One region of the Mesorhizobium sp. M1252 genome, then DNA from elsewhere that is predicted to be linked to it. Evidence: riboswitches for the same ligand, from Rfam matches in the RefSeq annotation. Region 1 holds a riboswitch; the other holds the start of a gene.
The links. A riboswitch is a leader RNA that binds a small molecule or an ion and turns the genes downstream of it on or off. The one in region 1 is predicted to bind thiamine pyrophosphate.

Region 1 (15,502 bases):
GGCCATTACCGCCTCGATCTTCTTGGGCAGCGATTCCAGGGCGAATTTCTGCTTGAACGACAGTTTCTTCGACGGCCCTTTTGGCGCTGCCGGCTCGCTCTTGCCCGGCGCCGGCGCATCGCTGGCTTCGGCCTTGGCGCGCGCCTTGCGGTCGTCGAGCCGGGTGCCGCCGCGCTGCGCCAGCATGTCGGAATAGCCACCGGCATATTCGATCCAGCGGCCGCCTCCGTCCGGGGCGATGATGCTGGTGACGGTGCGGTCGAGGAAGTCGCGGTCGTGGCTGACCAGGATGACCGTGCCGGCAAAGCCGGCGACAAGTTCCTGCAACAGTTCCAGCGTCTCCATGTCGAGATCGTTGGTCGGCTCGTCGAGCACCAGAAGGTTGGCCGGCCGCGCCAGAACACGCGCCAGGAGCAGCCGCGCCCGTTCGCCGCCGGACAGCTCGCGCACCGGGGTGCGCGCCTGTTCCGGCTTGAACAGGAAATCCTTCATGTAGGACACGACATGGCGCTGCTCGCCATTGATGACGAGGTTTTCGCCGCGCCCGTCCGTGAGATACTGCGCCAGGGTCTCGGCCGGATCGACCGCCTCGCGCTTCTGGTCGAGCGTGGCGATTTCCAGATTGGTGCCGAGCCGCACCGAGCCGGCATCGGGCTTCATCTCGCCGGTAAGCATCTTCAACAGCGTCGTCTTGCCGGCGCCGTTCGGCCCGACAAGGCCGACGCGATCGCCGCGCTGAATGCGGGTCGAGAAGCCCTTGACCACGGTCAGGTCGCCAAAACTCTTCTCGATCTTCTTGGCCTCGATCACCAGCTTGCCGGATTCGGCGGCGTCGCTGGCCACCATGGTCGCCGAGCCCTCGGCGTCGCGATGGCCGCGAAAACGCTGGCGCATGGTCTGCAGTTCGCCCAGGCGGCGCATGTTGCGTTTGCGGCGAGCCGTCACGCCATAGCGCAGCCAATGCTCCTCGCGCACGATCTGGCGGCCGAGCTTGTGCTGTTCGCGCTCTTCCTCTTCCAGCACAAGGTCGCGCCATTCCTCGAAATGGCCAAAGCCCTTGTCGAGGCGGCGGGTCTGGCCACGGTCGAGCCAGACGGTGGCGCGCGAGACGCGTTCGAGGAAGCGTCGGTCGTGCGAGATGACGATCAGCGCCGAAGACGTCCGGACGAGCTCCTCTTCCAGCCATTCGATGACCGACAAATCGAGATGGTTGGTCGGCTCGTCAAGCAGCAGAATATCGGGTTCGGGCGCCATGACGCGGGCAATTGCTGCGCGGCGCGCCTCGCCACCGGAGAGATCGTTGGGGTTCTCCGTGCCGGCGAGGCCGAGATGCTCCATCAGATATGTGGCGCGGTAGGGATCGTCGGCAGGCCCAAGCCCGGCCTCGACATAGGCACGCACATTGGCAAAGCCGTCCATGTCGGGCATTTGCGGGAGATAGCGCACCGTTGCCGAAGGCTGGCGGAAGACCTCGCCGTCTTGCGGCTCGATCAGACCGGCGGCAATCTTCAGGAGCGTCGACTTGCCGGAGCCGTTGCGGCCGACGAGCGCGATCTTGTCACCGGCGGACGCCGTCAGTTCGGCGCCATCGAGCAGCGGCGTGCCGCCAAAGGTCAGTCTTATGCCGTCGAGGTTGAGAAGGGGCGGGGCCATGTCAGCTTTCAGGCAAGGGGTAGGGGTGGGCGAGCAGCAGCGCGCGGCCATGGCCGAGCTCAATTTCGAGGCCGCCCCCGGTCTTGTTGGACTTGACCTCGTTCGAGATGGTCAGCGACGAGCCGAACACGACCTCGACATGGTCGAGCGGCCACTTCGCGCCGGACACGGTGAGGCCCGAAAGATCGGAAAAGCCGAGCACCGAAAACAGCGTTCCGTCGGCATAGTCGAAGCCGGCCTTGCCGGGCAGCAAAGGGGCGCCTTCCTGCGCTCCGCTGGTCAACAGCACTTTTGTGCCTGTCTCTGCCAGTTGAAGGCTGAGCGCCAGATGCAGGAAGGCGTGGTCGGCGCGCTTGCCGCCGAAAGCGCCGGCCAGCACCAGGCTGGTGGCGCCGCGTTCCAATGCCGCCGCGATCGCCAGTTCGCCATCGGTCTTGTCCTTTTCGGGAGGAAACACCTCCCGCGGCACGGCGGCGAGATCGGCAGTCAGGTCCGCCGGCACAGAATCGAAATCGCCGACCCACAGCTCCGGCATCAGGCCGATCAGGCGGGCATGACCGATGCCGGCGTCGGCGGCGATGACGCGCGTGCCCGCGACCTGGCGGTCGAGCCGCGGCGTGCGGACGAGATCGCCGCCAAGCAAGATGGTGAATGTGCTCATATCCGCTGGCCCTTACCAGCCCCGCCGACGAAACGGAAGGCCGAGCGGCACCGTCACTCTTTGTTGGAGCATGATCTTTTTCCGGAAACGGATTCCACTTTCCGGGATCATGCTCGGGCAAACTTCCGCTTGCGTGGCACCTTGGCCGGGCCTATGTGTCGAAACGCTCTAACGGGGTGCCGGACGCGATCTTCGCGGACCGGCTGAGAGGCAGTCTCGCCAACCCGCTGAACCTGATCCGGTTTGTACCGGCGGAGGGATTAGACGCTTCGGACAGCCCGACGCCTCAATTCCTTTCAACACGAATGAAGGAGGCGCCGATGCGCATTTTTTTGTCCCGTCTTGTCCCAGCGCTGGGGCTTGCTGTTTCGCTACTGGCAAGCCCTGCGTGCGCGCAGGAAAAACTCACGATCTATACCTATGAGAGTTTCACTGCCGACTGGGGTCCAGGCCCCCAGGTGAAGAAGGAATTCGAGGCCGAGTGCGGCTGCAGCGTCGACTTCGTCTCGGTCGCCGACGGCGTCGCGCTGCTCAACCGCGTCAAGCTCGAAGGTGCCTCGACCAAAGCAGATATCGTGCTTGGCCTCGACACCAACCTCACCGCGGAAGCCAAGGCTTCCGGCCTGTTTGTCCGACATGGCGCGGTGGCTGAAAACAACGTGCCGGGCGGCTGGAGCGACGACACTTTCGTGCCCTATGATTATGGTTATTTCGCCGTCGTCTACGACACCGAAAAGCTGAAGAGCCCGCCGAAGAGCCTGAAGGAACTGGTCGAGGGCGATGCCGCCGACAAGATCGTCATCCAGGATCCGAGGACGTCGACGCCGGGCCTCGGCCTGCTGCTGTGGATCAAGTCGGTCTATGGCGACAAGGCGCCGGAAGCCTGGGCGAAACTCAAGGGCAAAGTGCTGACGGTGACGCCTGGCTGGAGCGAGGCCTATGGCCTGTTCACCAAGGGCGAGGCGCCGATGGTGCTTTCCTATACGACGTCGCCGGCCTACCACATGGTGGCCGAGAACACCGGGCGCTTCCAGGCGGCGTCGTTCGAGGAGGGCGAGTATCTGCAGGTCGAGGTCGCCGGCATCACCACCACGGGCGCGAAGAGCCCGCTGGCGGCGAAGTTCCTGGCCTTCATGACCGGGCCGAAATTCCAGGATGTCATTCCGGAGACCAACTGGATGTTCCCGGCCGGGAAAACCGACAAGCCGCTCAATCCGGCTTTTGATAGGCTGGTCAAGCCGGCGAAGACCTTGCTGTTCAGCCCGGAAGAGGTCGCGGCAAATCGCAAGGCCTGGGTGGATGAATGGCTGGCGGTGATGAGCAAGTAGCTTTGGCTGTATGATCGAAAGATGAGTGCCCTACGGCACCCCCCTCTGTCCTGCCGGACATCTCCCCCACGAGGGGGGAGATTGGCTATCGTCGGCGATTTCGCCAGTCGCCAAGGTTGCAGGAATAAGCGGGGCGCGGAAATAGCTGATCTCCCCCCTTGTGGGGGAGATGTCCGGCAGGACAGAGGGGGGCGCGAAGGAACGCGACGCCCGGTAAAGAGTGCAACGCTCTGACCCCCGCATCACGGCCGGCATTGTCGCGCTTGCGGCAATCGCGCTGCTGATCGGTGGCGCCTTCGCCGGCCTTATCCGCGAAGGCGCGCACGACCTTTCCGGCGCCGCGTCCGCCTTTGACCTCTATCTCCTGCGCGTTGTCCGCTTCACGCTCTGGCAGGCTGCGCTCTCGATGCTGCTTTCCGTCGTACCGGCGCTGTTCGTCGCCCGCGCGCTGTCGCGGCATCCGCGCTTCTTCGGACGCGGCTTCATCCTGCAGCTGTTTACTGTGCCCCTTGCCTTGCCGGCGATTGTCGCAGCGCTGGGCATACTGGCGCTCTATGGCCGCGCCGGTTATTTCGCCGCGATCGGTGGCCAGAGCTGGCCCGACATCTATGGGCTGCCGGGCATCCTCGTCGCCCACGTCTTCTTCAACCTGCCGCTGGCCACCCGGCTGTTCCTCGAAGCGCTGGGCACGGTGCCGGCCGATCAATGGCGGCTGGCGAGCCAGCTCGGCATGGGGGCGAGGCCAGCCTTCCGGCTGATCGAGTGGCCGGTGCTGCGCGCCGCGCTGCCGGGCGTCGCGGGGCTTGTCTTCATGCTTTGCATCACCTCCTTCACCATCGTCCTGATCCTCGGCGGCGGGCCGGCGGCGACGACGCTGGAAGTCGCCATCTATCAGGCACTGCGTTTCGACTTCGATCCGGCGCGGGCGGTGACGCTGACGGTGCTGCAGATCGCGCTGACTTTTGCCGTCATGCTGGCGCTGACGCGGCTCGGCGCCAATGTGACCGGCGACGCCAATTTGCCTGTCGCGCCGCGCCGCTATCACTTGGCCGGCAAAGCAGAAACAGCGTTCAACGCCGTCCTGATCGTGCTCGCCTTGCTGTTCGTCGCCGGACCAATGGCGGCCACCGTCGCGTCCGGCCTCGACGCCGATCTCGGCCGGCTGGCGGGCGAGAGTGCCGTGCGTCAGGCGACCCTGACCAGCGCCGGTCTCGCCCTCTCGGCGGCGCTACTTTCGGTGGCGCTGTCGCTGTCGCTGATCATGGCTCGGCGGGCACTGTCGCTGCGCCGCCGGTCCAGTGCCCGTTCATTGCTCGAACATGCCACCGACACCGGCGCCGGCTTCGTCCTCGTCGTGCCGCCCATTGTCATCGGCGCCGGCTGGTTTCTCCTGCTGCGCACGGTCAGCGATGTCTTTGCCATCGCGCCGGTCATGGTCGTCACCGTCAATGCGGTGATGGCGATGCCCTTTGCCATCCGCGCGATGCGCCCGGCCTATGATGCGGCGAGCGAGCGCCACGAAAAGCTGTGCGCGCAGCTCGGCATTGCGGGCTGGAACCGGCTGCTTCTGGTCGACTGGCCATCGCTCCGGCGGCCGCTGGCCACCGGCTTTGCCTTCGCCATGGCGCTGTCGCTCGGCGATCTCGGCGTCATCGCGCTGTTCGGCAGCGATTCGGTGCAGACCTTGCCCTATCTCCTGCTGGCGCGCATGGGCAGCTATCGCACGGCCGATGCTGCCGGGCTGGCTTTGCTGCTCGGGGCGGTCTGCCTTGCATTGGTGGTCGCGGCAGACTGGCTGGGACGGGGAGAGAGATCGTGACGTCCGCTGTGGAGAAAGGCACGACTGTCCGGCTGGACAAGGTCTCGTTCAGCTATGGCGAAACGTCATTCCTGTTCGATGTCGAATTCCATACATCTAAGATCACCGCCATCATGGGGGCAAGTGGTTCGGGCAAATCGACCTTGCTCAATCTGGTGGCTGGTTTCGAGACGCCGGAGTCCGGTCGCGTGCTGATCGGCGCCGCCGATGTCGGCGCCAAGCCGCCTTCGGCGCGGCCGGTGTCGATGGTATTCCAGGAAAACAATCTGTTTGCTCATCTCTCGGTGGAGAAGAATGTCGGGCTCGGCCGCTCGCCATCGCTCAACCTGACCGACGCCGATCGCGCCGCAATCGCCGAGGCGCTTGACCGCGTCGGCCTGGCCGGCAAGGAAATGCGCCTGCCGCGCGAACTCTCCGGCGGCGAAAGGCAGCGCGTGGCGCTCGCCCGCGTTCTGGTGCGCGACCGGCCGGTGCTGCTGCTCGACGAGCCGTTCGCTTCGCTCGGGCCAGCACTGCGCGACGACATGCTCGACCTGGTGGCCGGCGTTCATGCCGAGCGGGCGATGACGGTGCTGTTCGTCACGCATCAGCCGGAAGACGCTCGCCGTATCGGCGAGCAGATGGTTTTTCTGGACAATGGCAGGGTTGCCGCGACGGGACCTGCCGCCGATTTTTTCGACGGCACTGGCCCTGAAGCGTTTCGGCGCTATATCGGCGCAAGTTCGGGCGGATCACGCGATATTGCCCGGAAGCGGACATAATTTACGACCAAACCGGCTACAGGTGATGTGGCGCTTGCTTGCCATGGTCCAGCTGATGTGGCTAGGTCCGCTTAGTACTGGTCCGGCACGAGCCGTGATTTGCCCCCTACAGCGCCGCATCCGGCCGGATGCGTAAACGCTGTAGGTTTTTTGATGTGTGCAGGATTGCCAACGAAAACCGATTTTTCGCTGGCGCGGACCCCGGTCCAAATCATGCGCCGAGAGCTGAAGGAACGCCGTGCTGCCGACCGGCACTGACACTTTGAAACGCAGACCGCTGGTGCGCTTCCTCGCGCTGGCCGGCCTTGCCGTGGCGCTGGCCAGCTGCCAGATGTTCACGCCTCCCGAAGTGCAGGAATCCGGCTTCCAGCCTTCCGACAAGCCGATCACGGTCGACAATGTCGCCGCCAACAGCAAGCTTGCCGAACTGGCGAAGGCACAGCATCCGCGCATCCTTGCCACCTATGGCGGCGAATATTCCGATCCCAAGCTCGAGCGCATGGTGGCCAAGGTTGTCGGCAGCCTGACCGTGGTGTCGGCCAATCCGACCCAGACCTATCGCATCACCATCCTCAATTCGCCAAACGTCAACGCTTTCGCGCTGCCGGGCGGCTATCTCTACGTCACCCGCGGCCTGCTGGCGCTGGCCAATGATTCGGCCGAACTCGCCGCCGTCATCGCGCATGAGATGGGCCACGTCACCGCCAATCACGGTCTGCAGCGACAGCAGCTCGAGGCCGAGGAAGGCCTGGCGACCAAGGTGGTCTCCGATGTGCTGGGCGACAGCCCGACCGCCAAGCAGGCATTGATCCGCGGCAAGCTGAGGCTGGCGCAGTTCTCGCGCAACCAGGAGCTGGAGGCAGACGCCATCGGCATCAAGTCGATCGGCGAGGCGGGTTACGATCCCTATGCCGCCGGGCGTTTCCTGCAGTCGATGTCGGCCTACACCGATTTCCGCTCGATCAGCGGCGCCACCGACGCCAGCCTCGACTTCCTGGCCACGCACCCCAACACGCCGCAGCGAATTGATCTGGCGCAGCGCCACGCCCGCCAGTTCGGCGCGCCGGGCATCGGCACCCGCGACCGCGATTCCTTCCTGGCCGGGATAGACGGCCTGCTCTATGGCGACACGCCGGAAGAGGGCTATGTGCGCGGCCAGACCTTCCTGCATCCGGGCCTCGGCGTTTCGTTCACGGTGCCCGACGGCTTCATCATCGACAATTCGGCGGCGGCGGTGACGGCGACCGGTCCCGGCGACATGGCGATCCGCTTCGACGGTGTGTCGATCGACAAGGATCGTGCGCTGACCGACTACATCAGAAGCGGCTGGGTGGCCGGTCTCGACGAGACCAGTGTGCGCCAGGAGACGATCGACGGCAACCAGGCGGCGACCGCGCACGCCGGCGCCGATGGCTGGCAGTTCGACATTGCGGTGATCCGCGCCGGCGGTCAGGTCTACCGGCTTTTGACAGCGGCCCCCTCGGCCAGCACGACACTCGATCCGGTGGCACGCTCGGTCAGCGGTTCGTTCCGCGTGCTCAGCCCCGCCGAGAAGGCGGCACTGAAGCCGCTGCATATCCGCGTCGTCACGGTACAGGCCGGGCAGACGATGGGCACACTTTCGGCGCAGATGGTCGGCGTCGACCGCAAGCTCGATCTGTTCCGCGTGCTCAACGCGATGTCGCCGGGCGCCTCGGTTTCGGCCGGCGACAAGGTCAAGATCGTCACGGACAGATAGCGCCGGTCTTCGTCAGAAACCCCAGCCTTCGTAGTGCTTTTTTCTGAGATAACTTTTCTGAGATAACTCGGGGTACCCCGTTCCTGGCAATCTCAGGCCGCCATGAACTCCGGATTCTGCTTCACCAGCGCGAGCTTGAGCTTTTCCATGGCGCGGGCCTCGATCTGCCGGACACGCTCCTTGGAAATGCCGAGCGTCTCGCCAAGCGCCTCAAGCGTCGCACCTTCGTCGCTCAGCCGGCGCTCCTCGATGATCCTGAGTTCGCGGGCATTGAGCGCGCGGAGCGCCGTCTTCAGCCACATCAGGCGCCGTTCGACGTCGATGGTGTCGCCGGCGACCTCGTCAGGCAATGGATCGTCCGAAATCAGGAAGTCCATCCGCTCGGTGGTGCCAGCTTCGTCGGCGAGCGGTGCGTTGAGCGAAGAGTCAGGTGCTGAAAGCCTGGAATCCATCTTCGCGACATCGGCCTCGGAGACGCCTAGGGCTACCGAGACTTCGCGGTAGAGCGTGGCGTTGGAGATCGGCTCGGCGCCATTGGCAAGACGGGCGCGCAGGCGCCGCAGGTTGAAGAACAGCGCCTTTTGCGCCGAAGAGGTGCCGCCGCGAACGATCGACCAGTTGCGCAGGATATAGTCCTGCATCGAAGCGCGGATCCACCATGTCGCATAGGTCGAGAAGCGCACCTCGCGCTCCGGCTCGAAACGCGCGGCTGCTTCCAGCAGCCCGACATGGCCCTCCTGGACCAGATCGCCGAGCGGCAGGCCGTAATGTCGGAATTTCGAAGCCATGGAGATGACCAGCCGCATATGGGCGACGGTGATCTGATGCAGCGCCTGCTGATCCTGGTCTTCCTTCCAGCGCAAGGCGAGAACATGTTCCTCATCGCGCTCGAGGTAGGGGGCTTTCATTGCCGTGCGGACCATGGTCCGTCCTGCCGTGTCTTCGATCATGCCGCGCTCCTGCTCCCGGACATTTTCGGACGGCCTGGCGGCCGTTATCTCTGTTTGACGCAATTCCGAAGGAAACCGCTTTCCCACTTTCCTGGAATTGCTTCGGGCCTAGCGCAGCCAAGGGTTCTTGAAATGGAAACGCGGCGCCCTACAACAAGCCATGAACGTGCCATACCGGGGATTGGTTCCGCCGCCGAGGGCGGTTGTTTTGTGCGGTCCGACAGGGCGCATCGACACCGCAGATCGGGACTATTGGCACCGATCGGAGCTGCTTTGAGAATCTGATTTCTGGATCGCCGTTTTTTTGAAATCTGGTTCCTTATTTTGCTGCGCTGTATCTGTCAGTTTCCGGCTCTCACAAGCGCCGGACACCGGCCAAGGACGGGATCACATAGAAATGAAATGGCTCAATTCGCTCATCGTCGCCGGAACGCTGCAGGTTCTGGCTGTTACATCAGGCCATGCCGGCGCCAATCTTGACCAGATCAAGCAGGCCGGCACCCTCAAGGTCGGCACCGAAGGCACCTATGCACCCTTCACCTATCATGATGCTTCCGGCGCGCTGGTCGGCTTCGATGTCGAGATCGCCAAGGCGATCGGCGACAAGCTCGGCGTCAAGGTCGAGTTCCTCGAAGGCAAATGGGACGGGCTGATCGCCGGCCTCGACGCCAACCGCTACGACGCCGTGATCAACGAGGTCGGCATCACCGACGCGCGCAAGGCCAAGTACGATTTCTCCGATCCTTACATCGCCTCCAAGGCCGTGCTGATCGTGCGCGGCGACAATACCGACATCAAGACCTTCGCCGACCTCAAGGGCAAGAAGTCGGCACAGTCGTTGACATCGAATTTCGGCAAGCTCGCCGAGACCAACGGCGCCGAACTTGTCGGCACCGACGGCTTCGACCAGTCGATCCAGCTGCTGCTCACCGGCCGCGCCGACGCCACCATCAATGACAGCCTGTCTTTCCTCGACTTCAAGAAGCACAAGCCGGACGCCAATGTGAAGATCGCCGCGCAGGAAGAGAACGCCGACTATTCCGGCGTCATCGTGCGCAAGGGTGATCCGGAGCTGGTCGCGGCGATCAACAAGGCGCTGGCCGACATCAAGGCCGACGGCACCTACAAGAAGATCGCCGATACCTATTTCGGCCAGGATGTCTCGCAGTAAAGACCATCTCCCGGCGGTTTGCCGGCAATGACAAATAGCGGCGGGCCGTCTTTGACGGCTCGCCGTTATTCGCATGATATGAGAAGCACACAATCGCACTGCCGTCACCGCGGCGGTCTGTGAGGGAGGAGCCGTTCGTGCCGCACTGGCTACACCTGATGCTGGACTCGTTGCCGACACTGCTGTGGGCGGCGTTGATCTTCACCGTACCGCTGACATTGCTATCGTTCGCACTCGGCCTGTTCGTCGGCCTGGTTGTCGCCCTGGTGCGGCTGTTCGGTCCCAAGCCTCTGGTTGCCGTGGTCCGCTTCTATGTCTGGATCTTTCGCGGCACGCCGCTTCTGGTGCAGCTGTTCCTGATCTTTTACGGCCTGCCTTCCGTCGGCATATTGCTGGACGCTTTTCCGGCGGCGCTGATTGGCTTCACCCTCAACATAGGCGCCTACAGTTCGGAAATTATCCGCGCCGTGATCGGCTCGGTGCCGAAGGGCCAGTGGGAGGCGGCCTATTCGATCGGCATGACCTGGAGCCAGGCGATGCGGCGCACCATCCTGCCGCAAGCCGGCCGCGTCGCCGTGCCGCCGCTGTCCAACACCTTCATCTCGCTGGTCAAGGATACGTCGCTGGCCGCCGCCATCACCGTGCCGGAGATGTTCCAGGCGGCGCAGCGCATCGTCGCCACCACCTATGAACCGCTGATCCTCTATGTCGAGGCGGCGATCCTTTATCTGGCGATGAGCTCGGTGCTTTCGGCCTTGCAGACGCGGCTGGAGGAGCGGCTCAACCGCTATGGCGGCTTCCTGGAGGCGCGCTCATGATCGGCCTCACCGACATCGAAAAGCGCTTCGGCGACAATCTGGTGCTGAAGGGTGTGACGGTCACCATTGCCGAAGGCAGCGTCACCGCGCTCGTCGGCCCCTCCGGCGGCGGCAAGAGCACACTGCTGCGCTGCATCAACCTGTTGGAGATCCCGACTTCGGGCATGGTGCGCATCGGCGACGAGACGCTGGAATTCCGTCCCGGCGTCAAGATCCCCAGCCGAGACATCCAGCGCCTGCGGCTGCAGACCGGCATGGTGTTCCAGAATTTCCAGCTGTTCCCGCATCGCACCGCGATCGAGAACGTCATGGAAGGCCTGGTGACGGTGCTGAAATGGCCGACGGCAAAGGCGCGCGAGCGGGCACTGGCGCTGCTCGAGAAGGTCGGCATGGCGCACAAGGCGGATGATTGGCCGGCAACGCTGTCGGGCGGCCAGCAGCAGCGTGTGGCCATCGCCCGCGCCCTGGCGCCGTCGCCCAAGGTTCTGCTCTGCGACGAGCCGACCTCGGCGCTCGATCCGGAACTGGCGCAGGAAGTGGTCGACGTGCTCGGAAAACTGGCCAGCGAAGGCACCACCATGGTGATGGCCACGCACGACCTTCGCCTTGCCTCCAAGATCGCGCAGGAGGTGGTGTTCCTCGACGCCGGCGTCATCGTCGAGAAGGGGCCGTCCACCGTGGTGTTCAGCAATCCGGAGCGGGAACGGACCAAGCGTTTTATTGCGACGCTGAAGCAGGAGGCGGAGAAGGAAGCCGGCGGCTGAGCCTTCTACCTCCCTCTTGTGGGGAGGTCGGACGGAAGGTCCGGGTCGGGGTCTGGTGCCGTCTCCCATCTTCGCAGCGACCTGCCTGGGCGAGCCACGGGTCTCGCCCGTCCTTGGAACCCCACAAGGGGAGGGTAAAAACAAAAACCCGGCACAAGGCCGGGTTTTCATGAATTCGACGGTGAAAGCGATCAGGCAGCTTCTTCCTGCTCGGCTTCCTCATTGTCGGCTTTGGCGCCGCGCTTCGGGCCCTTATTGAGGTTGACCTCGATCAGGCGCACGGCTTCGGTTTCCGACATGCGGTTGACTGCCGCGATCTCGCGGGCCATGCGGTCGAGTGCCGCCTCATAGAGCTGACGTTCGGAATAGGACTGTTCCGGCTGGTTGTCGGCACGGTAGAGGTCGCGCACGACTTCCGAGATCGAGATCAGGTCGCCCGAATTGATCTTGGCATCATATTCCTGCGCACGGCGCGACCACATGGTGCGCTTGACGCGGGCGCGGCCCTGCACGACCTTCAGCGCGCGCTCGACATAATCCTCTTCCGACAGCTTGCGCATGCCGATGGAGGTCGCCTTGGCGACCGGAACCTTCAGGCGCATCTTGTCCTTCTGGAAGTCGATGACGAACAGTTCCAGCTTGTGGCCCGCAACTTCCTGCTCGTCGATCGAGACGATCTGGCCGACGCCGTGTGCCGGATAGACGATGTACTCGCCGGTCTTGAAACCGTGGCGTGCCGAGGTGGACTTCTTCTGCGGGGTGATCGTTGCCATTACGCCCTGAACTCCTTGTTGTGGCACCGGCGGCCTGCCGGTCCGAACGCATGCGACCGGGGACACCGATCGTTAGCCGCACAACAGATGAACCCATCGGAAAAAGCCGGGACCGGCAAACCGCATACATAGCGACTGCCTGGCCCAGATCGCTCTGGTCCGATTGGGGATTTCACCTTTCAGTGATTTGGGGCGCTTGCGCCATAAATCGACGTTGTGTCACCGGCATGTTTCAAGTGGTGTAGCACAAAAAGTCGGAAGAATCAAGGTTTTGCTGCAAACGCGAAGGTCGAGCGACATCGCCGCCTGTCAAGGCAGTTAATGTATGAGGCACGTTACGCAGCGTTATGACGATCCAATAGGCCGCACTTTTTTGCTTTGCGCATCACCCTTTCCGAATCGATTCCGATTTCAGCGTCATGTGCTCAGTCGCCTTCGCCGGGCTCGGCGGAGAAATATTTCTCGAACTTGCCGGCTTCGCCGTCGAAGCTCTTGGCATCTGCCGGAGGCTCCTTCTTGGCGGTGATGTTGGGCCATTTCTCGGCGTATTCGGTGTTGACCTGCAGCCATTTGTCGAGGCCCGGCTCGGTGTCGGGCTTGATTGCATCGGCCGGGCATTCCGGTTCGCAGACGCCGCAGTCGATGCACTCGTCGGGATGTATGACAAGCATGTTCTCGCCCTCGTAGAAGCAGTCGACCGGACAGACCTCGATGCAGTCCATGTACTTGCATTTGATGCAGTTGTCGGTCACGACATAGGTCATTGGTCGGCTCCGGGACGTCCCGTTCTTGCTAGAGCGACGTGCGTCCAATTGGACGCACAAAGTACGCTCTGACACTTTGAATCTGCGCATCGTGCCTTCCGAAAAATCGATTTCCGATTTTCGGGCCGATGCGGCGGGTTTTTTGGTGAGGTAACGCCTTTGCCTGCCGCTTGCAAGGGCAGCCATTGCCGGCGGGGCCCGCGTGTCCGGAATGAAATTCCAGACCGCCGGCATGGCGCAGACGGCCAAGGCTTCAGTCTTCGCCGAACAGCCGGTCGGTTTGCCTGCGCTCTTTCTTGGTCGGCCGGCCGCTGCCGGCGTCGCGCAGCGCCGGAATGGCATCGGCAACAGCCTCGCCTTTCGGCGCCGGCGGCGGGGACATGTCCTCGTAGAGCGTGCGCGCTTCCTCGGCCGGACCGCGCCGCACGCCGGTGCCAAGCACCTTCCAAATGAAAATGCGGCGCTCGTGCGTAATGGTCAAAACGTCGCCAGGCTTGACCAGATCGGAGGCCTGCGCTGCTTTGTCGCTGTTGATGCGGACGCGTCCGGCGACAACCAGCTTGGCCGCCAGCGAGCGCGATTTTATCGCGCGCGAAAAGAACAGCCACTTGTCGACGCGCTGACGACCTTCAGCAACCATCGCAGCGAGTTATCTCTTGTTGGAGCATGATCTTGTCCGAAAACCGGTTCCACTTTTCGGGATCATGCTCAGAGCCTACTTCTTCAGCTGGTCGCGCAAGGCGGCGAGCTTGGCGAAGGGCGAGTCCGGATCGAAGCGCGCCGGGCGTTCCTCGCGTGGCTTGACCTGGAAAGCCGGCTTGGCGCCTTGCGGTCCGCCTTTGCCTTCCGGCCTGCCGCCTTTCCAGTCAGGCCGGCCCTCGCGCGGACGCTCGCCTTGCGGCTTGCCGTCGCGGCGCTGTTCGCCCTCGGCCTGCGGCTTGGGCTTGAACTTCGAACGGTCGAAGCGTGGCTTGGCGGCACCGTCGCGCTGGTCGCGCCGGCCCTGATAGGCCGGCCGTTCGCCCGGTGCCGGCTGTCCGCCGGCAGCGTCGGCCGGCGCATCGGCGCGGCTAGCCTGGCCGTTACGCGGGCGATTGTCCCGGCCTTGCCGATGGCGCGGGCGCTGCTCGAAACGGCCCTGCCGCCACAACAAGATGGGCTTTGGCGCTTCGGCCTCGGGGACAGGCTCAGCGCTTCCACCCTCCCCCTCGTGGGGAGGGTCGGCGCGCAGCGCCGGGGTGGGGGCAGCGCCGGCGTCGGCGGTTGCGCCTGAAGTGTCTGGTGTGTCTGCACCTGCTTCGTTAACGCTGTCACCCCCACCCGCGTCGCTTCGCGCCGCGACCTCCCCCATCGAGGGGGAGGTAAGGGCGTCGGCGTTTTCGGCGACGGTGGCGTCGGCGCTTTCGGGGACGGTGTCGTCAGCTTCCGCAACAGCCGGAGCTTCTTCCGCGATTTCTATGGGAGCTTCGACCTGTTCTTCCGCGACGGGCTCTGCCGTTGCTTCCGCGATGGCTGGAGCTTCGGCGGTGGCTTCAACGGCCGCAGTTGGCTCCGAACCCTCGGGAGGTGCGCCCGGCTGAGCGTCCGCAGCAACAGCCTCCGCTGCGGCTTCGGCGACGGGCTGCTCAGCCGCAGGCTCAGCGGCGGCAACCGCATCCGGCTCCGATCCAACGGCCGGCGCTTCAGCGACGGCTTCACTTGCAGCGGCTTCCGCCGCCTTGGCCTGTTCAGCTTTTGCAGCCGCGTCCGCAGCCAGCTTGGCGGCAGCCGCTTCCCGCGCCGCGTTGTCCTGTGCTTCCAGCCGCGCCTTGACCTCTGCCGGCGGCTTCGGCTCGGCGCGATAGCCGAGACCTTTCAGGATCTCTTCCATGTCGTCGGCGGTGGCGCCGAGGATGGACATCATCGGCGGCGTCACCATGAAGGACTGGCCGTCATAGGCGCCGTCCGGGCGCTGTCCCAGACCGGGCTTCCAGTTGGTCGCAGGCCGGATCAGGTCGGCCAGCCGTTCCAGAATGTCGATGCGCACGGCGCGGCGGCCGAGATTGCGGTAGCCGGCAAGCTTGTAGAAGCTCTTGTCGAAAGCAGGATCGATGACCACCGAGGTGCGGCCGGAAGCCAGTGCGTGCACCACGTCGCCAAAGCCCGGCTTGTCCTTGCCGTCGTTCTTCAGCGCCCACAACAGCGTAATCAGTCCGGCGGGCGCCGGCTTGATCAGCGCCGGCACGAAGACGTGGTAGGCGCCGAAGCGCACACCGAGCCGGCGCAAGGCGGCGCGACCCTCCTGGTCGAGCGACTTCATTTC
Region 2 (15,502 bases), on a different contig from region 1:
CGCACGCGCATATCAATCTGCTCGGTTGGGTGACGAGCGCCATCTTCGGCGGCTACTACGCGCTCAATCCGCAAAAGGCGGCGCGTCGCATCGCCATGATCCACTACGGGCTCTACACACTCGGCCTGGTGATCATGCTGCCGGCGCTGTATGTGATGCTGCAGGGAAACCCGGCGCTTGAACCGATCGTCGCCGGCGGCTCGCTCATCGTCGCCGCTGCCGTTCTGGTTTTTGCTTTCGTGGTGTTTTCGCCCGAAACGGCGCGCTCGGTGTCCGGCGTGGTGCCGGCTTCTCGCTGACTGTGCGCGCAGCGATCAAGTCCGACCCGCGTTCGCGACCCGCGACGCGGGTTGGCCAGCCCGATGGACAGCCGCTGGTTTGCGGTGTCTACCGCCGCGTGGGCGACCAAAACTGAGCCCCACACGTATTATTTCGTGACTATTTGGCGCCGGAACCTTCCCAGATATCGCGCGTTGCGGCGACTGTATTCGCGCTGCCTTATATATAGGCAGCCTTGAGTACGTCCACAGCATGGGTTGGGGGAGGAGCAGGACACCATGTCGAACAGAGAAATCGGAACGTCGGCCTCACTGGGCCGACGCATCGCCGATCTGAAAGCCAGGATGCGAGACGCCAGCGTTACTGAACACGAGATGCAGACCTTCCAGAAGGTCGCAGCCATCATGGGAGGTGTCGAAGGCTCCCTACGCCTCGACGCCGACGACCTGATCGCGGCGTCCTTCGTCACCGAGGCGCTCGGCGATCCCGGGTCGAATTGAAGCCATGCGCCCGTCGGCACTAAGTGCCGGCGGTCGATGGGCCGTTACGCCGGTCGTCTGCGATACTGGAGCGTGTGCGCACCGCCTGCGGCGGACAATCTCTTGCGCACTTTGAAGATTTCAGGCGAGCGGCCTCAACGGCGCTTGGAACATTGGACTTCGCGTTCGTGCTCTCGGCTGCCTCGCGGCTGTCGAAGGTGTGTCGCCGTCCACGTCCAGTCCTTGACCACAAGGGCTAAATTTAACCAAACCGCCAAGGCGCCTTAAACGAAGGATCCGACCAGCCGGATCCTTCGAAATATCAATCGCGATGCTCCGGCATCGCCTTCAGCTCATCCTTGGTCCAACTGGTGACGGCGTGGACGTCCCGGGAAACTCTCGAAAGTCCGCGGTCGCTGCCCTTACACCTCGTCGAACGGGCCGCCGCGCCTTGCCAGGTGGTGACCAATGGCGGCTTCCTCGGCGTCGTCGGGCAAGGCATCGTCACTGTCCTGGTAGGGGTTGTCGTCATCCTCCTCGGGCAGTTCGCCTTCCTTCTCGACTCCGGTGGTGTCCGGCAGGCTTTCCTCATCTGCTCCGTTGGGCAGGACCGTTGCGCCACGCAGCGCATCCCAATCCAGCCGGCGCGGCGTCGGCGCTTCCACGTCGTCATTGGCGATCCTGTCGCGGGCATCGTTTTTGCTCGGTGGCGCCTCGACCTCGTCATTGGGTTTTCTGTTTCGTTCTTCCATGATTGCCTCCTCTGGGCGGCTTAGCGTCGAGAAGGTGGAACTCACTTCCGGCTGTCAGGTTCCGGCAACCACTCCATCTCCGTGGAACCAATTGCCGCCAGTCTGCTTTGCCAAGGACTAGTCTGCTTTGCCAAGGAGATGAATCCAGAGGAGCTGGACCATGAAGACTTTCCCCCTCATCCCATGCGTGCTGCTCTTGGCGCTGGCCGACCCGGCGGCCGCGCAGGACAATAGCGACCAGCACGGCCCTGCCGCGCCTTGCCAGGCGCAGCCTCAGGACGATGGTCAGAAGCCGCCGGCCGCCAATGGCGGTGGCGAATCGTCCAGCACGCTCGGTCCCTGCGGCGGCGTGCTGCAGCCGCCGCCCAGTGGTGACCAGGGTATGACGCAGCCGCCGCCGGATCAGGGCAAGACGCCGGTGATCAAGCCTGGCGAGGTGCCTGCGCAGCCGCCGAAGCAATGACCTTTGCTTGAAACTTCACGGCGTGGCACGAAGGCGGTCGGTTCCGGTCTTGGCCGGGCACGACGCGGTCACCGGATCAATGCCGGCGCCGGCCGCGATCGCCACCGGAATTGGAGCCGTGCATCGTCCATGTCGAAGGTCTCCTGAGGGATTGTGCTTCAATGCGAATCTTGCGGGTGCGGGTTCTGCTGGCATGACCGGAAGCCGATCAATTTAGTCTCCGCTTGCGGAACAAGACCGTACCGGCTGCGTTTGCCTCCAGGAGCCCGCCACCTCGATCTGCGCTGTTTTCGCCTCATGCGGGAACACGGCGGAGCTCGCCAACAACGACAGGAGACGAAGATGAAAACCATCCTTATTCCCGCCGTCGCCGGGCTCGCCATGATCGCTGGTATCGGCATTGCCGCCGCCGACGAGGTCATCGTCACGCAGCCGGCACAGCAGCAGGTGATCATCACCCCGGAACAGCGCACGGTCGTGCACCAATACGTAAAGAAACATCCGCTTGCCTCGGTCAATCTGCTCGGCGTCGAATTGAATGTCGGCACTGCCTTGCCTGACACTGTCGAGCTGCAGGAGGTTCCCGACGTTCAGTACAGATACGCCGTCGTCGACAACCATACCGTGTTGGTCGACCCCAGCACGCGCAGGATTGTCGAGGTGGTCGAGTAACGCTCGACAACCTAACCATTCATCGGTGATACGGCCCTGTCGTTCTTCCCAAAAGGGCGGCAGGGCCGAATGACGAACATGATGAAAGGAGAATTGCCATGTTGCCGCATGTCGAGACCCCGAACTCCGCCAATGTTGCGGCGTGTTGCGACAAGTTGCTGGCCGAGCGCAACACGGCGCCGTTATCGATGAAGGAAGCGATCGCGCTCCTGCGGGAGCGCACCGGCACCGATCGTTCGGATGCCGACCTCGCCGGGCTGATCGTCAAGAAAGCGGCGCTGCTCGGCGTTGCGGTGATTTCCGACCCGCGCTGAGATGTCTCGTCACTCAAGACGCCGGTCGAATTTTCGGCTAATGTTTTCGTGGAATCTGGACCAACCGACCGGACCCAACCACGGAGGCTTAAGTGACGGACGACAAACAGGACCGCATTCGCCAGCGCGCGCACGAGATCTGGGAAAAGGCCGGCCGGCCTGAAGGCGCGCATCAGGAACACTGGGAGCAGGCCACGGCTGAAGTCGATGGCGCGGTCGCCAAGCCCAAAAAGGCGGCGAAGAAAGCTGACGCCAAGCCCGCCAAGGCAGCCGCCAAGCCAAAGGCGGCGAAGCCTGCCGCCGCAAAGTCCGGCAAAGCCAAATCGAAATAAGGCCAGAAATAAGGCCAGTCGAAATAAAGCAAGGCCGGAATTCGCTGGCCGGGGCCATCCTTGGCGCCCGCCGTTCAGGCGCGCCCGAGCCTCTCAACCTGACGAATTGCGCCTGCGACGGGCAGCGCAATTCCTTGTGTTTGGCGACAGGCGCCCTCATGCCTCCCAGGCATAACTCGACAGCGCAAAGCGAATGCCGGCAGCTGTCATGGCCAGTTCGCATTCGGTGATCTGGCGCAGGTGGCGCAGATAGCGCGTCACGGTCTGTGGCAGCCAGCCGGCGCAGGCCTCGACATAGGCGCGGCTGTGAACAAGGGTGCCGGTCGACAGCCTCTCGTCCTTCTCGGCAACGACTTTCAGATATTGGCGGATGAAGCGGATGTCGTCGGCGATGTCTTGGCTGGCCATTCGCCAGGCCCCGGCGAGGCGTTCGCACTGATCGAATGACAAGGGCAACAAAGGCGGCGGCAACGACGGGGGTGACGGCAAAGGACGAGAGAGATCGGCGAAGGCAACATGGTTCGCTGTGCTCAAGGACATTCCTCTCTGCGAAAAAAGATATCGTACTTTATGTACGAATAAGCGTCAAGCCAATTTCGTACGGTTGGGACGATGGAAATGAATATAGCAGCGGTCGCTTCAGCTAATCCCGCATCGTGAATCCTTCAGGAGTCGCACCAATTTCGCGGAGGGATTTCCCCAGGATGGTGTGACTGTTTTCCCTCGTGGCGGCGTCGAACAGGTTCAAGCCGCCCCGGATCGTCTCGCGCCAGTTTTCGCCCTTGTCCCACGCTTCCATGAAGGCGAAGGCAAGGTCGTCCTGGCGACGCGTGGCTTCGAGCGCTTGGGTCAGCAGGCGCGCTTGATGGAGATCCTTCTCCCGCTTGGCGCCAGCGCTCGGCCCGCGTCGCGAGGCGACGATCAGCTTGTGGATGGCGTAGCGCTGGGGCGAGGGGACCAGCACAGGCAAGCCCGAGCGATGCAGGAGCACAGTCCGGATGGGGTCGCGGATAAGGAAATCCAGAAACCGTAAGGGCTGCGCGGAGTCTCTGCCGTTTTCTTATAATTACGTTTATCAGCTTGAATTTCAACGCAGTTATAAGAAGTTCGTGGAAACGTTATAACGCAACGAACTGACGAGTCGTCTGTTAACGCCCGGGCGCCCGGCACGTCTGGCCCAAAACACTTTCCCGCAGTGCCTCAACAAACGGCTTCCCCAATGCCGCGAACGGTGCTTTAACCCGCCCATCCACAGGGGTGCTCCGTATCGTCGGGGCTGAGATGAGGGCGGCAAGCCTTCGGACCCTAAAGCTGATCTGGATAATACCAGCGGAGCGAGGCGGGCGATGTTTTCAGGCGCACAGATTTCCCTTTATCCCATGACCGACGATTTCGTCGGCGTCATCCTCGGCGCGCTCGGCGCGCTCGATCCCTGGCGCGACCGGCTGCGGATCGAAACCGATGACATCTCGACCCTTATGGTCGGGCCGCCCCAGGTGCTGTTTCCCGCCATGCGCGACCTGTTCGTCGCGGCGGCCAAAAGCGGCAAGCACTGCGTGCTTTCGGCGGCGGTCTCGCGCGGCTGTCCGGGCGAGCCCGACGATCCGATCTGCCGCTCCGACGAGACCGGCGGCCCCGCCATTCCGCTGGACGAGCGCAAGATCGCCGCGATCCGCGCTGTCCAGGCCACGCCGTCGACCGGCCAGCCGGTGGCGGCGCAGTTCTCGCTCTATGTGATGGGCACAGGCGACCATATGGACGAGATCTATGGCTGCATCGATTTCCTGAAGCAGTCCGGCGTCTTTGAACGCTCAAAGAACTTCTGCACCAAACTGCGCGGCGATGCCGGTGCGGTGTTTGCCACGCTCAACGAGGCCTTCTGCCGCTTCGGCCCCGGCGCCGGCCACGTCACCCTCGACATCACGATTTCGGCGAACAGCCCGAGCGGGGTCTGAGCCGCGGCTCAAGCGTCGTTCCTCGAGGATGTTGCCGTGGCTGGTTTATCTGACCCATTGCGTGGAGGAGATGCCTCTGACCCCTCAGCACAAAGAGGAGGGGAGCCATTGGCGATTGGCGAAGACCGCGATGCCCACGAATCTCCCCCCTCGAGCAGGAGATGGCCGGCAGGCCAGAGGGGGTCCCAGCGCGTGGAGCGCCGACGTCCTTTTCGCATCGGCAAGGCGTGGGCGCTCTATGCGAGACGACCCCCTCTGTCGCCTTCGGCGACATCTCCCCCTCGAGGGGGGAGATTAGCCGCAGCCATCGCCAAGACCATCCCCGCCGCCTGCGCCTCCGCCCTGCTCCTCGCGGCGTGGGAGCTCTACGCCCGCTATGGTGGCGCTGCGCCCACCATGCTGCCGGCGCCGTCGCGCGTGCTGCAGCAGGCCTGGGAGCATCGCGCTGCCCTTGCCGACAACACGCTGCCCACCATCCGCGCCACATCAGCCGGCTTCGCCTGCTCGTTGGTCGCTGCCTTCGTGCTTTCGGCGCTGGTCGATTTCTTGGCCCCGCTGCGCCGCGCGCTGTTTCCGCTGCTGATTGTCAGCCAGACCTTGCCGCTGGTCGCGATTGCGCCGCTCATCGTGCTGTGGTTCGGCTTCGGGCTGATGCCAAAAATCCTGCTTGTGGCGCTCGTCACCTTCTTCCCGATGATGGTCGCGCTGGTCGAAGGTTTTGCTGCGACCAGCAAGGAGATTTCGCAGATGCTCGCCGCCATGGGGGCAGGGCGCTGGCGTATCTTCTGGCTGGCGCGCCTGCCTTCGGCGCTGCCCTATTTCTTCGCCGGGCTGCGCATCTCCGTCACCTACGCCGTGGTCGGCGCGATCTTCGCCGAATATGCGGGGGCGGCGAAGGGGCTGGGCATCTACATGCTCAATGCCAAGAACAACTTTCGGCCCGATCTGGTGCTCGCTGCCGTCGCCGTCAGCGCCGCGCTCACGCTGATCCTGTTCGGCATTGCCGTGCTCGTCCAGCGCTTCGCCATGCCTTGGGAGAATGCAGGGAGCGAAAGCCGCGACGGCAAGGTTGAAGCTGCAGAAGAGAACCGTCAATGACGCGGCTCGAACTCCGGGACATCAGGAAGAACTTCGGCGCGCTTGAGGTGCTCGCCGGCATTTCGCTGCACGTCGCGGCCGGCGAGTTCGTCTCCATCCTCGGCCCTTCCGGCGCCGGCAAGTCGACGCTGTTCCAGTTGCTGACCGGCGCTCTGAAGGGCGAGGGCGACATGCGCTTCGACGGCGCGCCATTGCAGGGCAGCCCCTTCGCCTTCATGCCGCAGCGCGACGCGCTGATGCCGTGGCGACGCGTCATCGACAATGTGACGATGGGGCTGGAAGTGCAGGGTCTTGGCCGCAAGGCGGCGCGCGAACGCGTCGCGCCGTTGTTTGCCGAGTTCGGCCTTGCCGGCTTCGAGCGCGCCTGGCCGGCGGAACTTTCCGGCGGCATGCGCCAGCGCGCCGCCCTTTTGCGCACCGTGGTGCAGCAGTGCGACATGCTGCTGCTCGACGAGCCCTTTGGCGCGCTGGATGCACTGACCCGCGCGGGTATGCAACGCTGGCTGGAAGGCATGTGGCAGCGCCACCGCTGGACGGCGCTGCTGATCACCCATGACGTGCGCGAAGCCGTCTACCTCTCGGATCGAATCTATCTGATGTCGGCGCGGCCGGCCCGCATCATCGGCGAGATTGCCGTGCCGCTGCCGCGCCCGCGCACCACCGGCAGCGATGCCGCGCGCCAGGCCGCCGCGCTCGAAGCCGACATCCTCGACACGCTGCTCAATCCCAGGACTGACCGAGGCTTGTTTCCGCAGACCGCTCAAAGGAGTTTTTCATGACCGAATTCACACGCCGGCAGGCTTTGCTGCTGACGCTGGCCGCCGGATTGCCGCTGGCCTCGCGCGCTCATGCGGCTGCGCAAAAAATCACCGTCGCGCTCGACTGGACGGTCAACACCAACCATGTCGGCCTGTTCGTTGCCCGCGACAAAGGGTTTTACGGCGAGGCTGGGCTCGATGTTGAGATCCTGCCCTATGGCGATACTGGCGCCGGCACGCTGGTCGCCAACCGCATCGCCGATTTCGGCATTGCCGGCGTCGGCCTGTTTACCCAGCGGGCTGCCGGCGCCGATCTCAAGGCGGTCTACGCCGTGGTCCAGCAGGAGACCGGCCGGTTGGTCTTCAACGCGGATCGCGGCGAGATCAAGAGTCCCAGGAATCTCGACGGTCTGACCTATGGCGGCTTCGGCAGCGCCTGGGAAAACACGCTGATCTCGACCATCATCCGCCACGATGGCGGCAAGGGCGTTTTCGAGACGGTGACATTAGGCACCTCGGCCTATGAGGCGCTGGCCAACGGCTCGGTCGACTTCACGCTGGAGGTCTCGACCTGGGAAGGCGTCGATGCGGAGCTGAAAGGCGTCAGGCAGCGCGGCTTCCGCTACGCCGACTACGGCGTGCCCGACGAGCACACCACCTTGATCGCCTCCAGCAATGCATATCTCCAGGCAAACCCGAAGGCCGCATCGGCCTTCGTCGAAGCAACGCGGCGCGGCTACCAGTTTGCCTGCGATCACCCGCAGGAGGCTGGCGACCTGCTGATCGCGTCCAACAAGGACGCGCTGACCGACCCGGCGCTGATCCACGCTTCGCTGAAGATGCTCGTCGACGGGCACTTCTTGCGCAGCCAGGACGGCGTCATCGGCACCATCGCCAGGGCCAAGATCGAGGCGATCGGAACCTACCTCTTCAGGGCCGGCATATTGCTCGATGGCGATGGCAAGGTTCTGAAGGAGAAGCCGGATTTCGGGGGGTATTTTACGAACGAGTTTTTGGGCGCGTAATCTCCCCCCTCGAGGGGGAGATGTCGCCGAAGGCGACAGAGGGGGTCGGTACGTCCTGACGCGACTTCCTATCGCGGACAGAGGACGTCAGCGCCTTACGCGCGGCGACCCCCTCTGGCCTGCCGGCCATCTCCCCTTCGAGGGGGGAGATTGCGCCTCACCGCCTTCTCCCTCACATATCGATCATCGAGCGCTTCACCCGGCCGATGATGGTGATGGCGCCTTCCAGCGCCGGCGGCGGGATGTCCATGTAGGAGGCCGGCTGGAAGGGCGGGTTCTCGTTGGGGCGGTAACGCTTGTAGGTGGCCTGGCCGGATTCGTCCGAAATGACGTAGCAGCCATTGGTCACCAGCCGCTTGTCCCTGAGGTTGACGAAGATGATCGAATCCGGTGGCGAGATCTTGTTCATCGACGGGCCGTCGACGCGCAGAGCAATCCATTGGCCCTGCTCCAGATCGGTGGTGGGGATGGTCGGATAGTCGCTGAGATTGACCACCATGTCCTGGCTGCCGAGTTCGCCGGCGCTGATCCATGAGACGATGGGCACATCGACGGTGGCCAGCGACGGCATCGGGATCTGCCGGCCCGACTCGTCAAAGCCGAAATGGCCCCCCGCAAGGCTGCCGCCGTCACCGTTGAACAAGAGCCAGCCGGGATCGACGCCGAACAGGCGGCCGTATTTCTCCGCCGCCTTGCGCGACAGCGGCCGGTTACCATTCTCGTGACTGATCAGCGTGTTCTTGTTGATGTCGCGCAATGCCCGCGCCGCGTCGCTCGGCGAGGCATAACCCGCCTCCGCCCGCGCCTGCTGCAATCTGTGCCTCGGTTCCTGCATCGTACAAATGCCTGAAATTTATCGTCCAATATGTACGATTTCGCTTGCGTACGTTTCGTACATATCGTACGCTTAGCGCATGATCGAACAAACCGCAAGCGTTTCCGCAGACATCGTCAGCTTTCTCCCATCGTCCGGGCTGTCCTCCTCCCCGGTCCGGACGCAAACCGGGGCTCTTGCCCCGGATCCGGTCGAACCGTCGTCCCCCCGATCGACCGGAACGGCCGGAGCCGCTCCTCTCCCGGCTCCGGCCACCTCTTCAGCCCATGGCGCCGCCGGTGCGCCAAGGGCTGTCTCCGGCGGGCAGGGTATTTCCTGCATCCGCACGGAAGATGGCACCGTCATCCTGTTCGACCGGCTGACGGGCAGGGCGGTTTCCGCCCTCACCAAAGCGGCCGCCGAAGCCGCCTTGCGGCATCTCGCCGGCTCGCTGCCGGCCGCCAGTATCGGCTGACCGCACCGACCATCCGCTCTGATTTTTTCCCGTGGGCCCTCGGGGCCGGCGCTCGGCCTTTGCGCGCGCAATCAATGGATACCGACATGACTGCCTATACCGACACCGAATTGCAGGAGATCGCCGTCTGGCTGAGGGATGGCCTGTCGGCCACAGGGATCGCCGTCCGCTTCACGGCGCTGCGCGGCAGTCCGGTCTCGCGCAATGCCATCATCGGCATCGTCCACCGCAACAGCGCGTTGAAGACCATCGGCTTCGCCAACCCCAGAGGCGGCAGGTCCGGCGGCCGACCGAGGAAGAATGCGACGGGGAAGACTGCGGCAAACGAGAATACCGCCAAGAGGAATCCGCCGGCGCAGCCAAGCAAGCTCGTAAGGGAAGTAGGAGTTTCGAAGCAGGCCGCGCCGGTCAAACCGGCCGCCAAACCGAGCCGTCAGCCATCGGCCAGGCCTCTGTTGCCAGCCCGTCCGGCGCCCTCGATCCCGGGCGAAGGACGGCTGGTGGTGGACGGCGAAATCTACCGCTTCAATGTGCCGGCGCCGCTCCCTGCCTCGCTCGGGCGTCAGCCGCATGTCGCCGCCATGCGCTTCATCGACTGCCTGTTCGACCGCTGCCGCGCGCCGCTCGACCTGACGCTGGAGGAAGACCCCGACAAAGACCCTCCCGGCAGCCGGCCGGGATTGGAGATGCTGTGCTGCGGCCTGCGCACAAGGGCGCTGAAAAGCTACTGCGAATACCACCAGGCGCGCTTCCACCGGCCTGTGGCGGAGGTGGTGTGAGCGGCTGGGCTCCGTTCCTCGCCTTCGGACGACCCCACCAATGATCGAAAGCCGGCGGGACAGCGCCCCCCTCTGTCCTGCCGGACGTTCGTCGCTCGGAAAGCCAAGCAATTGGCTTTCCGTCCGCTTCGCGGACCACTCCTCAACCCCCACGAGGGGGGCGATCGGATATCGCCGCCGATTTCGCCAATTGCCAACGTTGCAGAGGCGCAGCCGCCGACACTGCCAATCTCCCCCCTCGTGGGGGAGATGCCCGGCAGGGAAGAGGGGGGCGCGAAGGAACGCCAACCTTCCGGCTCAACAACCCAATCCCACAAGGATCCCCCGATGAGCAAAAAAACCGCGCAGAAAGCCAAACCGCCGAAATTGCCTGCGGGCGAAGCCGAGCAGGTGCGCATCCGCGGCGAGATCGGCCATGATTTCGCGCTGAAGGACGATCGCTTCGGCCGCAAGCGGCTGAGCGTCGGCACCGAAGAGGCGCGGCGCGTCTACGAGGTCTCCAATGACGGCTACACCGCGACCGGCGGCATCGTGCGGGTGCGCAATGTCGATCCGCTGGTCGGCATCACCTCACTGACCCGCCAGCAGCGTGAGGCCGGCCAGCGGTTTCGCGACGATTTCGAGCGCGCCTCGCGTGACGGGCTGCGGCCGATGCCGTGGGAAGAGCGCATTGACGGCGGCCGCATCAATGGCGGCATCCCCGACCGCGTGCTCAACGCCGGCCGCGCTCATGCTCACGCCGTCGCCGCCCTGGCCCACTGGGAAGTGGCGGAAGTGGTCCGCCAGATCTGTCTCGAAGGCCAGTCGGTGAAGGCGCTCGCCGAACGCACCGGCGAGGGACGAGATGTGGTGGTGAAGCTGTTGAAGGTCGGGCTCGACCTTTTGGCCGTGGATTACGGGATGATACTGATGCGGAAGCCGCGATAAGGCCGGCAGCCACGCAGGAAGTGGCCGGCCGGCAGATGCCGGCCGAACCGGTTTCACCCTATCGGATCACCGTTCGCAAACGCGAATTTCCTCGACGATCCTGTGATGATGGCGCCAATGCTTGACCAACTCTATGCGGCAATGGCGATGGTGCCTGTGATACCTGTGGTACCTGAAGCCGTTATCGTAGGCATCATACTGGTAGTAGGGGCGAGGAGCGTAGCGATCGTAATAGTCGCCATAGCTGTCATTGTAGTCATCGTCATAGTAGCCGTTGCCGATGCCGATCACGACGCGCCCGCCGGCATTCGCCGGGGCGATCATCGCCGCCGCCGCAGTGATAGCGATAGCCGAAGCAAGCAGGAGCTTTCTCATAGCTGCCTCCTATTCAAGGTTGCGCTAATATAACTCGCTGGGCACGACCTCGTTCCATAATTTTGCAAGATGCGAACGACCCCTGCGCCGTGCATTGCGAGGAAAGTCAGCGTCACCTCCTGTCAGCATCGTCCCCCGATTTTTGAACCCTTCGCCGCCCCAGCCATTAATCCGGCATGAATCAGCAAGGGAAGGACGAGACCATGCATGTCATTCTTGGAGGTACCGGCCATGTCGGCTCGGCGGCGGCAATGGCGCTGTTGCGGCAGGGCGAGGATGTCACGGTGGTGACGCGCGACGAGTCGAAGGCCGCATGGTTGGTTGAACAGGGCGCGGAGGCCGCGGTTGCCGATGTGCTCGATGTCGAGGCGCTGCGTGAAGTCTTGCGGCGCGGCAAGCGGGCGTTTCTGCTCAACCCGCCGGCCGATCCATCGACCGACACCGACGCCGAGGAGCGCAAGACGGTTGGCGCCATTGCGGCGGCGCTGGAGGGCTCCGGCCTCGAAAAGCTGGTGGCGGAATCGACCTACGGCGCGCAGGCCGGCGAGGGTGTCGGCGATCTCACCGTCCTTTACGGCCTCGAGCAGAAGCTGAAGGCCCAAGCCATTCCGGCAAGCATCAACCGCGCCGCCTATTACATGAGCAACTGGGATCAGGCCCTGGAGACGGCGCGGCGCGACGGCGTCATCACCTCCTTCTTCCCGGCGGATTTCGAGCTGCCGATGGTGGCGCCGCAGGATCTCGGCGAGGCCGCGGCGAGACGTCTGCTGGAGCCGGCGGACAAGACCGGCACGCACTATATCGAGGGCCCTCGGCGCTACTCAGCCGCCGATGTCGCCGCAGCCTTCAGTGCGGCGTTGCGCAAAAACGTGCGCGTGGTCACGGTGCCGCGCGAGCGCTGGACAGAAACCTACGAAAAACTCGGCTTCTCCAAAACGGCGGCCGAGTCCTATGCCCGCATGACCGGGGCCACGCTGGACAAGCCGATGCAGCCGGAAAACCCGGAGCGCGGCACGACCAGCCTGGAAAGCTATATTGCGGCGCTGGTCGAGGGCCGGCCGGAAGACCTGTTGAAGGGTGCCGCGTAAAGTGAAGGGTTGCTGTTGAGAAACAGGCGCTTCGACGACCTACGTGGCCCGCTATTCCTATTGCCTGACCGTTCGGCAGTTGCCCGCCGGCGGCGTGGTCTTGCAGATATCGATGGAGGTGCGCGTGTCGCCGTGACCGGTTTCGGTTATCAGATTCAGGTCCAAAAGTTCGTATGTCATGAGGTATCGTATGCTGTCGTCGGGTGTTTTTTGCATGGCCGATACGATCCACGAACCTGCTTTCATCTCGGTGAAATAGCTGTCGACCTTGCGTTCATACCATTTGGGTATCGGAACGAGGACGATGGTCTTCTTGCCGTGGATTTTCTTGGCGGTCGGCAGCATGATCCGGTGAATGCCGACAAAGGCGCGGCTGTCTGCCAGGCGCCGTACGCCGCCCGCAAGAACCATCGTACAAGCTGACGAACAGACTGCGCCGACGGGGTTGGCGACGCCGAAGCGGAGGTCGCCCGGCCCGCAGGCTTTTGTGTCTGGCGCGCATTCGGAGAACTCCGTCTTGCCAACCATCGTGTCGAGCCCGCTGGCGCGGATCATATGGCCAAGCGCCATCGCCGCATCGGTCTCGCCGCCCGGGGAATTCAACGCCAAAGGCAATTTGCGGGGGCCGAGTTTTTTCAGCAAGCCTTCAGCAAAGCTGGCGTGCCGGCCACGATGTGACCTTCCGCCGAAATCCATTCCGGGCATGTCGGCTCGCATCCTGGCGTGCTGTTGCGTACAACGACGAAGTGCATCGGCGGTGTATATGCCAGTATGGCAGGCTCAGGCGTCGTTTGGGCGATCGCGCCGCCAATCGCCAGCAGCACGAAAACCAACGTCCATGCGAATGTCTTCATGCCGAGCCTCGCCTGGCAGAGCATCACTTGAGAAATGGGTCTTTGCAAGCATTATCAAAACAGCCGAGCACGTGTTTCTATGGGCCGCGCACTATCTCTGCATGATGGACAGGCCGCTACTGGCGGCCCCTGTCTGAACCGTCGTCGCTTTCCGCCGCCTTCTCCCACCCGAACACACTGCGCCCTCCCAGCAGATGCGACTGGTCGAACTCGCCGGCGACGATCTCCTTAAGGCTCGGCCCGGTGACGTAGCGCTCCAGCCGGCGCGCCTCGCCATCCAGGCGCTTCAGCGCGCCAAGCTCTTCCTCGCGGCCGAGCTTGGCCTTGCCGACGGCCGATTTCAGCACCGCGATCGTCTCGTCATAGACTTTCAGCGGCACCGGGAAGGGATGGCGGTCCTTGCCGCCATGGGCAAGCGAAAAGCGCGCCGGGTCGGAGAACCGGCAAGGCGCGCCATGCACCACTTCCGCCACCATGGCCAGCGCCCGCACTGTGCGCGCGCCGACGCCGGGCACCAGCAGCAGTTCGGGAAAATTGGCCGGCCCGCTTTCGATGGCCGCCGAGATGTTGCCGTGCAGCCGGTGCATGACGATGTCGCTCTCGCGCACGTCGTGATGCGCCGGCATCACCAGATTGGGCAGCATCGGCTGCGCGGATGATTTCGCAGGCGCTGCTTTCGACGGCGGCTCCAGCACCGCTAGCTCGTCAAGGATCCGCTCCGGGCTCATGGTCTTCAACAGGTCGAGCTGTCCGGTCCGCGATGGCTCGGCGCGATGATCGGTCAGGTTGACGATCTCGCCCTGCCGCTCGCCCTCGATCGCCGCATGCGGCTGGTCGACGAAACTGGTCAGCCCTTCCGACAGCCAGTGGTAGCGGCGCGCCTGCCTGCTGTCGCCGTTCATGCCTTGCTGCACCACCACCCAGCGGCTGTCGTCGGTGACGATGAAGCCGTGCAGATAGAGGTCGAAACCGTCCTGCACGGCGGCACTGTCGACCTTGGCGACCAGGCGGCTGGCGGTCGCAAGGGCCGCGCCATCGATGCCGACGCGCTCGCCGATCGCCGCCAGCTCCTGCGGCGTCTTGCGTGAATGCGCGCCGCGCCCGCCGCAGACATGGATGCCGAGCTCGCGCGACATCGGATTGAGCCCGCGCTTCAGCGCGCCGACGACCGAAGTGGTGATGCCCGAGGAGTGCCAGTCCATGCCCATGACGGCGCCGAAAGACTGGAACCAGAACGGATGCGCCAGCCGCCGCAACAGCTCGTCGCGGCCATAATGATGGATGATCGCCTCGCACAGCACCGCGCCCAGCCGCGTCATGCGGTCACCCAGCCATTTCGGAACCCGCCCGCCATGCAGCGGCAAGTCCGCACTGCCGCTTCGCTGCGTCAAGTGAATGCTCCGTGGCTAAGGCGCACCGGCGGTGCGCCTGTGATCTAGATGGCATTTGGGGGGCGATTTGCAAGCGGGGTGGGGGCGGCGACTATCGTCGCCCTACGCTCTTCTTGGCGTCTCGCCGAAAGATGCAGTTACGCCGCCTGTCGCACCTGGCAATAAGGTCGGCTCCCTGCTTGTAGGCGAGACAGGTCTCGAATAGAGCTTACCCCCGACGGCAACTATTAAAATCAAAAACGATGTCGCAATTCTGGTGGGTAAATCACAGTCAGACCGCCCGCCAAGAGATCGACGGGCAATATCTCTGGTCGCCCAAAACTCAGAAGAATGGGGCACGCAGCGAGTTCTACAAAAATATGCGTCGGGCGACACCTGGTGACCTCGTGTTGTCTTTTTTCGGTCAAGCCGTGCGCTATATTGGTCGGGTAGCGGAGTTTGCATTCACAGCACCGAAACCACCGGAGTTCAAGAACACTGGAGCCAATTGGAACGAGGAAGGTTGGCTTCTCCCGGTGTATTGGGCGCCGCTCCTGCCGACGGTGCGCCCGTCGGACATAATTGGCGAATTGGGTCCGCTTCTGCCTGCCCGATACTCGCCCATCGACCCAAACTCCGGATCAGGCCGTCAAAACGCCTATCTCGCGAGCGTATCGCAAGAGGTGTTTCACA

Region 2: another riboswitch for thiamine pyrophosphate. It lies ahead of NKH22_RS24950 (YkoF family thiamine/hydroxymethylpyrimidine-binding protein); the one in region 1 lies ahead of thiB (thiamine ABC transporter substrate binding subunit).

The regions. Positions count from the first base shown of each region.
Region 1 is NZ_JAMYLX010000013.1:37,930-53,431, reverse strand. It holds gene NKH22_RS23715 (ABC-F family ATP-binding cassette domain-containing protein) at 1-1,653, opposite strand, end outside; gene NKH22_RS23710 (thiamine diphosphokinase) at 1,655-2,314, opposite strand; TPP riboswitch at 2,477-2,591, shown strand; gene thiB (thiamine ABC transporter substrate binding subunit) at 2,635-3,642, shown strand; gene thiP (thiamine/thiamine pyrophosphate ABC transporter permease) at 3,863-5,461, shown strand; gene thiQ (thiamine ABC transporter ATP-binding protein) at 5,458-6,222, shown strand; gene NKH22_RS23690 (M48 family metalloprotease) at 6,554-7,960, shown strand; gene NKH22_RS23685 (RNA polymerase factor sigma-32) at 8,053-8,910, opposite strand; gene NKH22_RS23680 (amino acid ABC transporter substrate-binding protein) at 9,308-10,081, shown strand; gene NKH22_RS23675 (amino acid ABC transporter permease) at 10,219-10,899, shown strand; gene NKH22_RS23670 (amino acid ABC transporter ATP-binding protein) at 10,896-11,663, shown strand; gene NKH22_RS23665 (CarD family transcriptional regulator) at 11,855-12,436, opposite strand; gene fdxA (ferredoxin FdxA) at 12,862-13,200, opposite strand; gene NKH22_RS23655 (RNA-binding S4 domain-containing protein) at 13,454-13,840, opposite strand; gene NKH22_RS23650 (helicase-related protein) at 13,916-15,502, opposite strand, start outside.
Region 2 is NZ_JAMYLX010000014.1:121,454-136,955, reverse strand. It holds gene NKH22_RS24995 (heme-copper oxidase family protein) at 1-299, shown strand, start outside; gene NKH22_RS24990 (hypothetical protein) at 558-779, shown strand; gene NKH22_RS24985 (hypothetical protein) at 1,181-1,510, opposite strand; gene NKH22_RS24980 (hypothetical protein) at 1,671-1,973, shown strand; gene NKH22_RS24975 (DUF1236 domain-containing protein) at 2,316-2,645, shown strand; gene NKH22_RS24970 (hypothetical protein) at 2,744-2,959, shown strand; gene NKH22_RS24965 (DUF2934 domain-containing protein) at 3,052-3,291, shown strand; gene NKH22_RS24960 (hypothetical protein) at 3,448-3,699, opposite strand; partial or broken gene NKH22_RS24955 (GSU2403 family nucleotidyltransferase fold protein) at 3,935-4,324, opposite strand; TPP riboswitch at 4,535-4,647, shown strand; gene NKH22_RS24950 (YkoF family thiamine/hydroxymethylpyrimidine-binding protein) at 4,638-5,246, shown strand; gene NKH22_RS24945 (ABC transporter permease) at 5,502-6,344, shown strand; gene NKH22_RS24940 (ABC transporter ATP-binding protein) at 6,341-7,123, shown strand; gene NKH22_RS24935 (ABC transporter substrate-binding protein) at 7,120-8,127, shown strand; gene NKH22_RS24930 (LexA family transcriptional regulator) at 8,300-8,962, opposite strand; gene NKH22_RS24925 (hypothetical protein) at 9,042-9,416, shown strand; gene NKH22_RS24920 (GcrA cell cycle regulator) at 9,503-10,195, shown strand; gene NKH22_RS24915 (DUF6456 domain-containing protein) at 10,523-11,122, shown strand; gene NKH22_RS24910 (hypothetical protein) at 11,189-11,497, opposite strand; gene NKH22_RS24905 (NmrA family NAD(P)-binding protein) at 11,701-12,585, shown strand; gene NKH22_RS24900 (COG3904 family protein) at 12,643-13,227, opposite strand; gene NKH22_RS24895 (hypothetical protein) at 13,221-13,439, opposite strand; gene NKH22_RS24890 (DUF763 domain-containing protein) at 13,556-14,830, opposite strand; gene NKH22_RS24885 (HNH endonuclease) at 15,073-15,502, shown strand, end outside.